4 regions of the Streptomyces sp. NPDC088116 genome follow, and region 4 is predicted to be linked to each of the others. Evidence: riboswitches for the same ligand, from Rfam matches in the RefSeq annotation. Region 4 holds a riboswitch; each other region holds the start of a gene.

What was found. Region 4 has a riboswitch for cyclic di-AMP ahead of ACIOJD_RS28320 (transglycosylase family protein). Riboswitches for the same ligand answer to the same signal wherever they lie in the genome.
Region 1: linked by a shared signal. The riboswitch ahead of ACIOJD_RS20180 (M23 family metallopeptidase) and the one ahead of ACIOJD_RS28320 (transglycosylase family protein) in region 4 are both predicted to bind cyclic di-AMP.
Region 2: linked by a shared signal. The riboswitch ahead of ACIOJD_RS19945 (transglycosylase SLT domain-containing protein) and the one ahead of ACIOJD_RS28320 (transglycosylase family protein) in region 4 are both predicted to bind cyclic di-AMP.
Region 3: linked by a shared signal. The riboswitch ahead of ACIOJD_RS05050 (NlpC/P60 family protein) and the one ahead of ACIOJD_RS28320 (transglycosylase family protein) in region 4 are both predicted to bind cyclic di-AMP.

Annotation. Positions count from the first base shown of each region.
Region 1 covers NZ_JBIUTF010000004.1:742,101-745,665, forward strand. The annotation lists gene ACIOJD_RS20175 (GntR family transcriptional regulator) at 147-836, opposite strand; gene ACIOJD_RS20180 (M23 family metallopeptidase) at 1,171-1,947, opposite strand; cyclic di-AMP (ydaO/yuaA leader) riboswitch at 1,961-2,126, opposite strand; gene ACIOJD_RS20185 (M16 family metallopeptidase) at 2,314-3,565, opposite strand, start outside.
Region 2 covers NZ_JBIUTF010000004.1:691,541-695,105, reverse strand. The annotation lists gene ACIOJD_RS19955 (hypothetical protein) at 109-510, shown strand; gene ACIOJD_RS19950 (hypothetical protein) at 616-927, shown strand; cyclic di-AMP (ydaO/yuaA leader) riboswitch at 1,633-1,819, shown strand; gene ACIOJD_RS19945 (transglycosylase SLT domain-containing protein) at 1,824-2,570, shown strand; gene ACIOJD_RS19940 (amino acid permease) at 2,703-3,565, opposite strand, start outside.
Region 3 covers NZ_JBIUTF010000001.1:1,152,037-1,155,601, reverse strand. The annotation lists gene ACIOJD_RS05060 (NlpC/P60 family protein) at 1-305, opposite strand, end outside; gene ACIOJD_RS05055 (hypothetical protein) at 556-909, shown strand; gene ACIOJD_RS05050 (NlpC/P60 family protein) at 992-2,254, opposite strand; cyclic di-AMP (ydaO/yuaA leader) riboswitch at 2,262-2,425, opposite strand; gene pcrA (DNA helicase PcrA) at 2,871-3,565, shown strand, end outside.
Region 4 covers NZ_JBIUTF010000007.1:487,772-491,336, reverse strand. The annotation lists gene eno (phosphopyruvate hydratase) at 1-1,156, opposite strand, end outside; gene ACIOJD_RS28320 (transglycosylase family protein) at 1,554-2,279, opposite strand; cyclic di-AMP (ydaO/yuaA leader) riboswitch at 2,283-2,480, opposite strand; gene ACIOJD_RS28315 (transglycosylase family protein) at 2,853-3,565, opposite strand, start outside.

The DNA.
Region 1 (3,565 bases), on a different contig from region 4:
CACCCCCACGGCTCCGGTCTTTTGTGCCGACAGCTCGCACGGAAAAAACGTACGGAAAACGTGTATGGATCACGTTCACGAATCACGTTCGCGGGCAGCAGGAAATAAGTCCTGCGTATTGATGTTCTTTGTATACGGCGGAATTGTTAAGTACGGGCGCTCGCGGTGTTTACGGCATGTTGCGAAGGCCTCACCCTTTCCCGGACCTGGCCCGGTTTCCGCAGCCGGTGGGCGACCGCCGTGCGCTCCGCGTGCAGGGCGGTCATGGCCCGCGCCCGCTCCGCGTCACCACGGGCCACCGCGTCCACGATCGCGCCGTGCTCCGCCCAGGACTCCACGGGGTGGGCGGGCTGCTCGACCACGTACATCCAGGCGATCTTGTGCCTGGTCTGGGTGAGCAGGGCGGTCAGCCCCGGGCTTCCCGACGCCTGGGCGAGCGTCTCGTGGAACCAGGCGCCGAGTGAGCGCAGATCCTCGCCCTGGCCCCTGCGGGCCCGCTCCTGCCCCAGCCTGACCAGGCCACGCAGCACCTTGAGATGGGCCTCCGTGCGGCGCTGTGCCGCGCGGGCGGCGCCCAGCGGCTCCAGCAGCAGCCGCACCTCCAGAAGATCCCCCGCCTCCTGCTCCGAAGGCTCGGCCACACACGCGCCGGCATGGCGGCGGGTGGTCACGAAGCCCTCCGACTCCAGGGTGCGCAGGGCTTCGCGCACCGGGACGCGGGAGACGCCGTAGCGCCGTGCCAGCTGTTCCTCGGTGAGCCGGCTGCCCCGCTCGAACAGACCGGAGACGATGTCGTCGCGGATCGCCGTGCATACCGAGTGCGCGGGAATGCGCATGTCCGAACCTCCGACTTAATCCGCGCGAAACTCTGCCGATTGACGCCTGTTCCGTGACTCTATTGCAATCAGCACGAATTTCCGATGGGAGGCCGGAATCCATGGATATCTTTTGGCCAGAGCGACGTAAACAGAAGGGCCCGGACCGTGCGCAGGACCGCTGACCGCACGGAAGGCCCCGGACCGCGCGGAAGCGCACGAAGGCCCCGGCACGGGCCGGGGCCTTCGGACGAGCGGGGTGATCGGAGCGGCCGGACGGTTCGGTCGGGGCCGTGACCGTCGGTCGGAGCGGTCAGCGCCCGGCCGGGCGACCGGAGGCCGGGCGCCCGAGCCGTCAGACGTTCACGCCGTGCGCGCGCAGGTAGCCGACGGGGTCCATGTCGGAGCCGTAGTCCGGGCTCGTGCGGGCCTCGAAGTGAAGGTGCGGCCCGGTGACGTTGCCGGTCGCGCCGGAGAGGCCTATCTGCTGCCCCGGGGTGACGCTCTGGCCGACGGAGACACCGATCGAGGAGAGGTGGCCGTACTGGGTGTACGTGCCGTCCTTCATCTCGAGCACGATGTTGTTGCCGTACGAGCCGCCCCAGCCCGCCTCGACCACGGTGCCCGCGCCGACGGCCACGACCGAAGTGCCGGACGCCGCGCGGAAGTCGATGCCCGAGTGGCTGCCGGAGGACCAGAGGGAGCCGCCGCTCTGGTAGCCGGTGGTGACATACGAGCCGGCGACCGGGAGCTGGAAGGCGTTGAGGCGCTTGCGTTCGGCCTCGCGGGCCGCACGGGCCTCCTCGGCACGGATCTCCTCGGCACGCGCGACGGCCTTGCGCTTCGCCTCCGCCTCCGCCGCGGCCTGTGCCTTGGCGCGGGCAGCGGCCTGGCGCTGGGCCTCGGCCTGGGTGTCGACCGTGCCCGCGAGGGACTCGTCGATGCTGATGGCCTGGGCCAGGCCGGTCTGCTGGGCCGCCTGGACGTCCGTGGTGGAGGCGAGTGCCGGGGAAGAGGCCAGGGTGCCGATGACTCCGGTCGCGGTGAGAGTCGCGGCGCCGGCGACGCTCGCGCCCTTGCGGCTCATACTGCTCCGGGCACGATGCTTCCCGGTGGCACGGGTGAACGCCATGAGATGGCTGGTCCTTTCCTTCCTTCTCGCCTACCGGGTTAGCTGACGGGTTCGGAGCAGGAAGGTCTCCTACGGGCCCCTCCGCGCCGGTGCGCGAAGGCGTCCGATTCACCCCAGGGACTGTGTGGGTCCCCGGCTCCCCAGGCTCGCGCCTGACGGGGACTCGGCGATGACTGTCCGATGCCGCGGTGCGGCGCAACTGGCGAACAGCCGGACCGACGCTAAGCGCGTCATCTTTCGTTCGCCAAACAGTCAGAAGGTTTTGTTGGCATCGCCACAGGGCAGACGGGCAACCTCTCCAACAAAACGGACATACCACGGGAACCCCGGCGACGAGTGGCGCCGGGGTTCCCTCCTGAGGCCGGATCAGCCGGTGACGACCGTCACTTCGCCGATTCCGAGCGCCTTGACCGGCTCCTCGATCTGCGAGGCGTCGCCCACGAGCACGGTCACCAACCGGTCCACCGGGAAGGCGTTGACGGCCGCGGCGGTCGCCTCCACGGTGCCGGTCTCGGCCAGGCGCGCGTACAGCTGCGCCTGGAAGTCGTCCGGGAGGTGCTGCTCGACCTGGTCGGCCAGCGTGGCCGCGACGGACGCCGCCGTCTCGTACTTGAGCGGTGCCACCCCCACCAGGTTCTGCACGGCGACGTCCCGCTCGGCGTCCGTGAGGCCTTCGGCGGCGAGGGTGCGCAGCACCGTCCAGAGGTCGTCCAGCGCCGGGCCGGTGGACGCGGTGTCCACGGAGCCGCTGATGGCGAGCATCGCGGCGCCCGTCACCCCGCCCGGCGTCGTGGGAGCGGAGGAGCGCAGCACCTGGCCGAAGGCCCGTACACCGTAGGTGTAGCCCTTCTCCTCACGCAGCACCCGGTCGAGCCGGGAGGTGAGGGTGCCGCCCAGGCAGTAGGTGCCGAGCACCTGCGCGGGCCAGACCCGGTCGTGCCGGTCCGGGCCGATGCGGCCGATCAGCAGCTGGGTCTGGACGGCGCCGGGCCGGTCCACGATCACCACCCGGCCCGTGTCGTCTGCGGTCACGGGCGGGACGGGACGCGGAGCGGCGGTGTTGCCGGTCCAGGTGCCGAGGGTTTCGGCGAGCACCGCGTCCAGGTCGACGCCGGTGAGATCGCCGACGACGACCGCGGTGGCCGTGGCGGGGCGTACGTGCGCCTCGTAGAAGGCGCGCACACCCGCGGCGTCGATGCTCCCGACCGTCTCCTCGGTGCCCTGGCGCGGTCGTGACATGCGCGCGGAGGCCGGGAACAGCTCCTTGGAGAGCTGCTTGGCGGCGCGGCGGCCGGGGTTGGCGGTCTCGTGCGGGATCTCGTCGAGCCGGTTCCGTACCAGCCGCTCGACCTCGCCGTCCGCGAACGCCGGGGCGCGCAGGGCTTCGGCGAGCAGCCCGAGCGCCTTGGGCAGCCGGGATACGGGGACCTCCAGGGAGACCCGTACGCCCGGGTGGTCGGCGTACGCGTCGAGCGTGGCGCCGCAGCGCTCCAGCTCGGCGGCGAACTCCTCGGCGGAGCGCTTGTCGGTGCCTTCGGACAGGGCCCGCGCCATGATCGTGGCGATGCCGTCGAGCCCTTCGGGCTCGGCCTCCAGCGGTGCGTCGAGAATGATCTCG
Region 2 (3,565 bases), on a different contig from region 4:
GCGGGTGTACGTGTCGACCTCTCGTCCCGGTATGCCGAGGAAACCCGGACGGTGTCGCGCTGTCCGCGTACCGGATTGTCCAGGAGGCGCTGACCAACGTCATCAAGCATGCCGCGCCGAGTCGCTGCCGCCGAAGACCGCACTGTGCTGGTCTCCAGCCACCTGATGACCGAGATGTCCAAGGTCGCGGACCACCTGGTCGTCATCCACAGGGGTCGTCTCCTCGCGGACACCGGCATGCCGGACTTCATTCGACGTCATGGACGGACGTATGTACGCGTATGGGCCTCGAACCCTCAACTGCTCGGCCAGGAAATGGAACGCAACCGAGCCTCGCTGGTGTCCGCGCCGGACGGCAGCCTGGAGGTCGGCGGCCTGCCCGCGGCCGAGATCAGCAGACTGGCCACTGCCAACGGAGTCCTGCTCGACGAACTGAGTACCCATACGGAATCCCTTGAGGACACCTTCCTCGAACTCATCGGCAAGGGAGCGAGGAACACCCGTGTCTGAGACAGTCGCGGCCATCCGGGCCGAGTTCACCAAGCTGCGAGGCGTCCGCGGCACGTACACCGCACTGCTGCTGTTCGTCCCCTTCAGCGTCCCCGATCGCGCCCCGTGATGCGGGTCTCGCTGGTCGCCGTGCCCCGGCGCGGCCGCCTCCACGCGGCGAAAATGGCCGTCACCGCCGGCGCCGCCGCGACCGTCGCGGTCCCTGTCACCGTCGTCGGCTGCCTGGTCACCCAGCTCGCTCTCGGGCCCCACCGCTCCCCGATCGACGCGAGCGGTGGGGCCCGAGCTCTGATCGGGGCGGTCGTCCACCTGACACTGATGAGCCTGTTCGCGGCCGGCCGATGCTGGGGGAGCGCGGTTTCGGCAACGACGGAGCCGGCGGTCGATTCGCCTTCGGCGACGACGAGTTCGGTGTGAGCTTCGATTACACCGCCAACCGCGTGATCGGCCACGGCGATTCCCGTGCGAACCGCCTTGTCGCGGCTGTGCGCGACTGCCTGGCAGGCTGACACCCGCGAGCAGGCGGCGCACCGCCCCACGGCATTCGGGGCGGGGGCATCGAATTCGAGCGGTTCTCGGGTAAAAGGAAGTGCCGTAAAGGTTTCTGACTCCCGATCGTCGGGTTCAGTCGCAGCCGAGCGTGATTTCCTTGGGTGGGAGATCATAATTCTGAACGAGATGGCGACAGGCAGTCAGAAATGCAGCCGTCGCTGACCCATTGATGCCGCCGATGGTGAACCCGGACAGGAAGTCGCCCGGCGGGGGCGTGGAGACGGGCCGGGGAGAGGTGGTGCTGCCGCTCGGCAGGGCGAAGACTTCAGGCGCCAATATGGGCGATTTGCTCGTGTTCTACTTTAAGTCTTGTTTGGTGGATTGGCGTAACTTGATGCTCTCTGTTCGGTGTTGTGGCGCCCGTGATCACCTTGTCTGGTGATTCGCGTCACGCCCGGTGATGTGGTGCGGTTCCTGTCCGCCCGTCCACTTCGTCCACAGGGAAGGAGAGTTGAGTTTCCTGGCGTCGAATGAGGGAGCGGGATTTTCCCCTCCGGATTCCCTTATGGAGTGGCGCTGTGAATTCAGGACTTGTTTCGCCCGGACGTTCTCGTCTAGTTTCACGTCACTCCGGGTGGAACGCCGAATCCTGCCGCTGTCCGGAAACCACACCCACTCACCTACGGCAGGAGCGGGGAACCCAAGTAAGTCGCCGATCCGATACCGGACCGGCTAGGGGTGAAGTCGCATTCCCACCGCGGCCGGGCATCTCCCGCCCGAACCCGACAGCTCACCTCGCAGGCGACGGAGAGGAATTCGTCATGCCCGCAAAGGCCAAGCACCGTCGTCCCAGAATCAGCCCGCTCGCCCGAGGCCTCGTCGCCGTCGGTGCGGGTGGCGCCGTACTCGCCCTGCCGCTGGTGGCCGCGACCTCCGCGAGCGCCGCGCCGTCGGCCGGCCAGGTCGCCGCCGAAGCGGCTCCCGCGCCCGCCGCCGTCAAGGCCAAGGCGTCGACCTACTCCGTGGTCGCCGGTGATTCCCTTTCCAAGATCGCGCACGCTCACTCCGTGAGCGGCGGCTGGAAGAAGCTGTACCAGGACAACCGGAAGGCCGTCGGCGGCGACCCGTCGCTGCTCCACCCCGGCACCGAGCTGAAGCTCGGCGAGAAGGCCAAGGCCGCGACCGGCGCCACGCAGGCGAAGTCCGATACGAGCGGCACTGTCGTCCAGGCGGCGGCGAAGACGTACTCCGACAATCTGGACGGCTGGATCAGGGAGTCGCTGGACGTCATGGCCGCCCACGGCATTCCGGGCACCTACGAGGGCATCCACCGCAACATCATCCGTGAGTCCGCGGGCGACCCGGCGGCCATCAACAACTGGGACTCCAACGCCGTGGCCGGCACCCCGTCCAAGGGGCTCCTACAGGTCATCGACCCGACGTTCCAGGCCTACCACGTGCCCGGTACGTCGACCGACAGCTACGACCCGGTCGCCAACATCACGGCCGCGTGCAACTACGCCGCCGACAAGTACGGCTCGATCGACAACGTGAACGGCCCCTACTGACATTCGTCAGGACGCCGACAGGCAGGCGGCCCCGGCCGGAGCGGTGACCCGCGCCGGCCGGGGCCCGCGTGCTGACCGGGGCCCGCGTGCTGGTGGAGAGCGACAGGGCCGGGGAGTGGTCGGCGTCCGGGTTCACCCGCGGCGTGCGCGCAGCTCCCGCAGGCCCGCCGCCGTCAGTACGAGCGCCGCCGCACCCAGGGACCACAGCAGCTGCGGACGCGCCGTGTCGTCGGTCAGCATCAGCCCGAACAGGACCGCCATGGCGACCAGAGCCGCGATGGTCAGGCCAGGGAAGAGCCACATCTTGAGGATCAGGCGCTCCGGTGCCTCCTCCTCGATGCGCCGCCGCAGGCGCAGTTGCGACGCGGCGATCAGTGCCCATACGAAGAGGAGCACCGCGCCGACCGAGTTGAGCATGTAGAGGAAGACCGTGTCGGGCCACTTCAGATTGAGCAGCACGGAGACGAAGCCGAACGCCACGGAGGCCAGGACCGCCCGGCGCGGCACGCCTCCCTCGCTCACCTTCCGCAGCGAGCCCGGCGCCTCACCCCGCTCGGCGAGCGAGAAGACCATCCGGGACGACCCGTAGAGGTTGGCGTTGAGCGCCGAGAGCAGGGCCACGAACACCACGATGTTCATGATCTGCCCGGCGGACGGGACGCCGATCGCGTCGAGGACGGTGACGTACGGACTCAGCCCCGCCTTCTGTGCCGTCCACGGCAGCGCGGTGACGATGACCAGCATCGAACCGACGTAGAAGAACAGGATCCGGAACACCGAGCTGCGCACCGCCCTGGCCACCGAGCGGACCGGGTCGTCGGACTCGGCCGCCGCGATCGTGACGACCTCCAGGCCGCCGAAGGCGAAGACGACGGCGAGGACACCGGAGACGACGCCCTGCCAGCCGCCCGGCAGGAAGCCTCCCTGTCCGGTGAGGTTCGTGAAGCCGACGGGGTCGGTGTCGGGCAGGATGCCGAGGATCGCGAGCAGCCCGA
Region 3 (3,565 bases), on a different contig from region 4:
AGCGCGTCGCGGGCCGTGTTGAGCCGTTCCGTACGACGCGCCGCCTCGTCGCGCAGTTCCGCCAGCGAGGTGCTTGCGGCGTCCGCCTTCTCCTTCGCCCCGTTGTACCGCTCGGTGGCGGCCTCGGCCTGCTCGTACAGCCCGTCGACCTTGGCCTTGACCTGGGCGGGGGTGAGACGGGGCTCGGCGTGTGCGGGCCCGTCGAAGGCGGTGACGGTCGCGGCTCCGGCGAGCGCGAGAGTGGCGGCGGTACGGCCCGCCGAGCCGGAAAGCGGGCGCTGCTTGGGTTTTCGGTGCGCTGCCACGGGGGTGGTCCTCTTCCTCAATGTCCGTACGGGGCCGACGGCGAGAGCCGCCCACCCGGAGAGGACCGTAAGGGGCAAGGTCACAAGCAAGTGTCGACATGGCGGTATTGGCGCGAGATGGATGATCTGTTGCGCTTTGTGATCAACTCGATCGCGACGGAGCGGCGATCTCCGGTCGGACCCGACCGATACGGCAGAAAGCCTCACCTCACCGGAGAGTGGTGATATGGCCATGGCTAGGCTCCGAGCCATGGACGTACTCATCAATGTCTTCGTCGCCCTGCACATCATCGGCATCGCCTCGCTGCTCGGCGGCTTTCTGACACAGATGAAGGCGATGAGCGCGGGCGCGGCACGGTTCGACGCACCGATGCTGCACGGAGCGCTGACGATGCTGATCACCGGCATGGTGCTGGTGGGCCTCAACCAGGCCGACGGTCAGACCCTGGACAACATCAAGATCGGCATCAAGCTGGCGATCCTGATCGTGATCCTGGGTGTGGTGTACGTGAAGCGGGACGACGAGGCCGCCTCGAAGCCGCTGTTCGGCGTGGTGGGCGGTCTGACGGTGGTCAACATCTTCATCGCCACGCTCTGGACCTGAGCGGGTCGGGCCCGCGGTGGCCCGCGGAGCGCTCGACGGCGCTTCGCGGGCCACGGACGTGAGTTCAGCGGCCCGCCGCTGGTCAGGCGGGGCGGACGCTGCCGTAGATCGGCATGTAGTAGATCGACTCCTCGCGGACGTTCGCGCCCGGCTTGGGGGCATGGATCATCATGCCGTCGCCGATGTAGATGCCGACATGGCTGATGTCGTCGTAGAAGAAGACCAGATCGCCCGGACGGAGGTCCTCCGTCGCGACGCGCGTGCCGGTCTTCACCTGGTCCCAGGTGGTACGCGGAAGTTCCACGCCCGCCTCCTTCCAGGCGGCCTGGGTCAGGCCCGAGCAGTCGTACGAGCTGGGGCCGGTCGCGCCCCAGACGTATGGTTTGCCGATCTGGGCGCGGGCGAAGGCGAGGACCTTCGCGGCCTTGGTGGTCTGCGCGCTGTCGGCGGCCCCCGAGCCGGTCCCGGTGCCCGTACCCGTACCCGTACTTGAGCCCGAGCCGGTGCCGGTGCCGGTGCCGGTCCCGTTGTCCGGTCCGGTCGACGGGGATTCGGCCTTCTCCTCGCCCTGCCGCTTCTCCTGTTCCTGCTCCTGCTCCTGTTCCTGCTTCTCGCGCAGGCGCTCGGCCTCGGCCCTGGCCCGAGCGTCTTCCTTGGCCTTCGCCTCCGCCTTGCGGCGGGCCTCGTCTTCCTTCTTGCGCTCCAGCGCGGCCAGTCGCGCCTTTTCCTCCGCCGTCAGCTTCGACAGCAGCGCCCGCGCCGCGCTGAGCTTCTTCTGGACGCTCTCCTTGCTGGTGCGCAGGGATGCCTGCGAGTCGGAGAGCGACTCCAGACTCTTCGTCGCCTCGGCCCGCTGCTTCGTCGCGGCGGCCTGCTGCGACTGGTACTCGGCGACGGCCCCTTGCTGACGGTCGGTCAGCCGGTCCGTGACCTGCTTCTGTTCGAGGAACTCCTCCGGGCTGTCCGCGAACAGCAGGGCGGCGGTCGGGGTGACCGCGCCTTCCCGGTACTGCGTGGCCGCGTAACCGCCGAGCTTGCGGCGAGCCTCGTTCAGCTTGTCCGCGCGCTCGGCGGCGTCGTCCAGCGCGCGGTCGACCGTGCGCTTCTGCTCCTGGGTGGCTTCTTTGGCCTTGTTGTACTGCTGGGTCTCGCTCCCGGCCTGGCGGTACAGATCGTCGACCTTCTTCTGTACCTCTTCTACGGACGGTGTCGGCTCGGTGGGCGCGGCGTGCGCGTTCTGTGTCGAGAGCAGCGTGACCGAAGCGAGAGCGGCCGTCGTGACTCCGACGGCCGGGGAGTTGGCGCGTACTCCGCTACGGTTGCGCGGCTTGCGATGCGACGCCAAGGTCGGCATCTCCTTCCGTGGACGGCCTACCGGGTTAGCTGTCGGGTTCGGGCGGAACGGAAGGCTGCCCTACGGGCCTGGAACGTACGGCCCGATTCACCCCGGTCGTGCAGAGTGGGTCCCCGGTTCCGAACTTCCTCACAGGAAGGTCGAATTCGGCACGGGCCGCCCGCTTGGCGCGGATCGCCGGGGAGGGTACGGGCTGCCTGACGGAGCACGCTAGCCAAAGTGTGGCGCTTGTGTGAAGGCGGATGGCCGATATGCCCGATACGTTTTCGTGACATTTGCCCGCGCGGTGTGCGGGGGTGTTGGTGGGTAAGTCCGCCATTACGTTGCGTGATATTTCCGGCCGTTCCGCACGTCCGCCGGGCAGGTCGCCGGAGGTTGCGCGGGACTCCGAAGCGACGTGCGCGCGACGATGTGTACGGAGGGCCACCACGACATGTACGCATGACGTGTACGGGGAGGGTGCCCGGTCCATGGAGACCACGCGGCCGTGGGGGAGGCCTGGGTCGGGTGCCCCCGCCGGATACACCGGGTGCCCCCGCCGGATACGCCGGGAGACTTCCGAAGGCGGGCGCGGGCTGTCAGTCCGGGAGCCTAGACTCGTAAAGCGATGAGCAGCCTCTTTGACGACAGTTTCCTGGCGGACCTCCAGCCCTCCGGCGACGAGCATCCACCGCCGCCCGAGGACCATGCCGAGCACGCCCCGGAGCAGGTCCCCGACGACCTCTTCGAGGGTGCCTTCGACGCGCCACCGGTTCGGGACGCCTACCACCGCGACGGGGCCCCGCGCACCGTGGTGGATCCGGCCGCGCTGCTCGAAGGGCTGAACGAGGAGCAGCGCGCGGCCGTCGTGCACACCGGTTCGCCCCTGCTCATCGTGGCCGGAGCCGGCTCCGGCAAGACCCGGGTCCTGACCCACCGGATCGCACATCTGCTGGGGACCCGCCATGTCCACCCCGGCCAGATACTGGCGATCACCTTCACCAACAAGGCCGCGGGGGAGATGAAGGAGCGCGTCGCCGACCTCGTCGGCCCGCGCGCTGCCGCCATGTGGGTGCTGACCTTCCACAGCGCCTGCATCCGCATCCTGCGGCGCGAGTCGAAGAGGCTCGGGTTCACCTCGTCGTTCTCGATCTACGACGCCGCCGACTCCAAGCGTCTGATGGCCCTGGTCTGCCGTGATCTGGACCTCGACCCCAAGCGCTACCCGCCCAAGTCCTTCAGCGCCAAGATCTCGAATCTGAAGAACGAGCTGATCGACGAGGAGACCTTCGCCGACCAGGCGGCCGACGGTTTCGAGAAGAT
Region 4 (3,565 bases):
TGATCTGGCCGCAGTTGGTGGCGACGGCGAGGTCCGCGATGGTGACGTCCTCGGTCTCACCGGAACGGTGCGACATCATGCACTTGAAGCCGTTGCGCTGGGCCAGCTCGACGGCGTCCAGGGTCTCGGTCAGCGAACCGATCTGGTTGACCTTGACGAGCAGCGCGTTGGCGGCGCCGTCCTCGATGCCGCGGGCCAGGCGCTCCGGGTTGGTGACGAACAGGTCGTCGCCGACGATCTGGACCTTGGTGCCGAGCTTGTCCGTGAGGGCCTTCCAGCCGGCCCAGTCGTCCTCGAACAGCGGGTCCTCGATGGAGACGAGCGGGTACGAGGCGACGAGCTCCTCGTAGTACTCGGTCATCTCGGCGGCCGAGCGGGACTTGCCCTCGAACTCGTAGCTGCCGTCCTTGTAGAACTCGGAGGCGGCCACGTCGAGCGCGAGCGCGATGTCGCGGCCCGGGACGTAACCGGCTTCCTTCACGGCCTCCAGGATCAGGTCCAGCGCGGCGCGGTTCGACTCCAGGTTCGGCGCGAAGCCGCCCTCGTCGCCGAGGCCGGTGGAGAGCCCCTTCTCCTTCAGGACCTTCTTGAGGGTGTGGTAGATCTCGGCACCCCAGCGCAGGGCCTCGGAGAAGGACTCCGCGCCGATCGGGGCGATCATGAACTCCTGGATGTCCACGTTGGAGTCGGCGTGCGAGCCGCCGTTCAGGATGTTCATCATCGGAACGGGCAGCAGGTGCGCGTTCGGGCCGCCCAGGTAGCGGAAGAGCGGGAGGTCGGAGGCCTCGGAGGCGGCGTGCGCGACGGCGAGGGAGACGCCGAGGATGGCGTTGGCGCCGAGCGACGACTTGTCCGGGGTGGCGTCCAGGTCGAACATCGCCTGGTCGATCAGGCGCTGCTCGGTGGCGTCGTACCCGACGAGCTCCGGGCCGATCTGCTCGATGACGGCGAGAACCGCCTTCTCGACGCCCTTGCCCTGGTAGCGGTTCTGGTCACCGTCACGGAGTTCAAGGGCCTCGAACGCACCGGTGGACGCACCGGAGGGGACAGCAGCACGACCCGTGCTGCCGTCGTCGAGGCCGACCTCGACCTCGACCGTGGGGTTACCTCGCGAGTCAAGGATTTCCCGGGCTACGACGACGTCGATGGACGGCACGAGCATCTCCTTCTGGGATGTGGCGCTGGAAGTGCAGGGTCTCTTTGGCCTTGCGACATGAGCCTAACCGCCTCGCGGCCTTCGACCGGCGGGCGGCCGCCTCTAAGAATCCGCCCAGGACGAGAAAGAGGCCTGTTTCCGCGCCGGACGAGGGAAGGACAGGGTCGCGAATCCGCTGCGTGACGGGCCGATGACGGACCGGTGACAGGCCGGGTGACAGATCGGGGGACGAGCCCGTGACAGCGCGAACCCCGGACCGGCGCGTACGGGGGTGAACGCGCCGGGCCGGGGCGGCCTGTGGGGGGCGCCGCCCCGCAGGGCGGCCCGAGGGGGGATCAGCTCGGCTGGAGCTGATCCCCTTCGGATCTCCGGATCTCCGGATCTACGGACCTCCGGATCAGCTCAGGTGGAGCTGCTGGCCCGGGTAGATCACATCGGCGCTGTTGACGATGTCCTTGTTCAGCTCGAAGACCTTCTTCCAGCCGCCCTTGACCTTCTTGGCGTCGGCGATCTTCGAGAGGGTGTCGCCGGACTTGACCTTGTACTCGCCGTCACCCTTCTTGATCGTGACCGGACGGCTCTCGCTGCGCGAGGCGGGCTGCTCGGCATCGCGGGTGGACTGCTTCGGCTGCGCCTGCTGCTCGGGGGCGGCCTGCTGCCGGGACTGCTGCGGCTGCTCCTGCGTACCGGAGCCGGAGTCCGACGAGCCCGAACCGGAGTCGGACGAGCCGGAGCCGGAGCCCGAGCCGGAGGCGCCGGACAGGCTCACGCCGCAGCTCGGCCAGGCGCCCTTGCCCTGGCTGGCCAGGACCTTCTCGGCGACCGAGATCTGCTGCGACTTGGATGCCTGGTCGGCGCTGGAGGCGTAGGAGGTGCCGCCGTACGCCGCCCAGGTGGACGACGAGAACTGGAGGCCACCGAAGTAACCGTTACCGGTGTTGATGGACCAGTTGCCGCCGGACTCGCACTGGGCGACCTGGTCCCACTCGGACGAGGACGCGGCCGACGCGGACGTGGCGCCGATCAGCGGGGCCGCGACGGCGGCACCGGTGATCCCGGCCAGCGTGGCGTAGCGAGCGGCCCTGGACGGGCGGCGGTGCTTGGCCTTACCGGAAAACAGCATGGATCATCCCCTCACCGACGCCTACGAGGTCAGCTGTCGGGTTCGGGCCAAGTGAGTTGCCCGGCCGCGTGTTCGCACACGCGGCTTCACCCCAAGCCGGTCCCCGCCGTATCGCGGGACGCTGTTGGGCGTCCCTCTCCACGGCCGGGCCCGGCGCTAAAACCTTGGGTCCCCCGCTCCTGCCTTCGGCGCTTGACGCGACGACTGTTCCCCCCGACCGACGGCAGGATTCGGCGTTTCGGTCGACGGGGCCCGCGGTGCGAGCGGTTCAGACCGTAATCACAGGCCCCCCGGTTGTTCAAAGGAGCACAACCCGGGTAAATCGCCCTTACCTCCCCTGTCGTTGATCACGTTTCCGCTGGTGAGGGGCGAATCCGACCAACTACCGGAGCAATGGGCATCACTTGTGGCAAAGAGACCCTTGTCTCAGTTGCCCATACGTGGACATAGACCCCCGTAACACCCCTCGAACTGCCCTTGCCCCGCGCCGAGATCAGGGCGCTGATCAGGGGCGGACCGTCGAATCCGGGGCCCACGACGGCCCGTTCAACGCGCGCCCGCCCGCCGGCCGGCTCACACCCACCCGCCGGACACCTTCTGCTCGGCACCGACGAGCCAGACGGGGTCGCCGACGCCGTGCTGGCCGTCCGGAATGTACGGACCCTGCACCCCGCCGTCCGTGGCGTCCGTGAGACCGCCCGCGTCCCGTGCCGGTCCGTCACTTCGCGAGGCACGGCCGTCCGATGCGCGCTCGTCCGCGCCGCCCGAGGCGGATTCCTCCGGCGCCGCGCTCCCCCGGTGCTTGCCGGTGGCCGGCCCGGTACTCGCGCCCGCTCTGTCCTCGTCGGAGCCGTCGCCGGAACTGGAGGCTCCGGGCGAGGGCGTCTCCGCGGAGCCGGAAGGGGTCGAGCCGTCCTTCTTCTCGCCGTCGTCGGAGGCGGAGGGCGTGGCGCTCGGGTCGGCCGAGGAGCCGTCCGTCGGTCCGGTGCTCCCGTCCGTGGGGCCGGACGGCTCGGAGGTGGACTCCGAGGTGTCGCCGTCGCCGGTCAGGATGCCGGTCAGCCCGGCGATCGTGGCGCAGCTGAGCCAGGGCGTGATCCCCTGGGCCTTGAGCACCTTCTCCGCCACCGCTATCTGCTGGGTGCGGCTGGCGAGGTCGGGGCGGGACGCGTACTCGCCGCCACCGAATTTGTCCCAGGTCGCCTGGGACATCTGCAGTCCGCCGTAGAAGCCGTTACCGAGGTCCGCGCTCCATGTGCCGCCGCTCTCGCACTCGGCCACGCGGT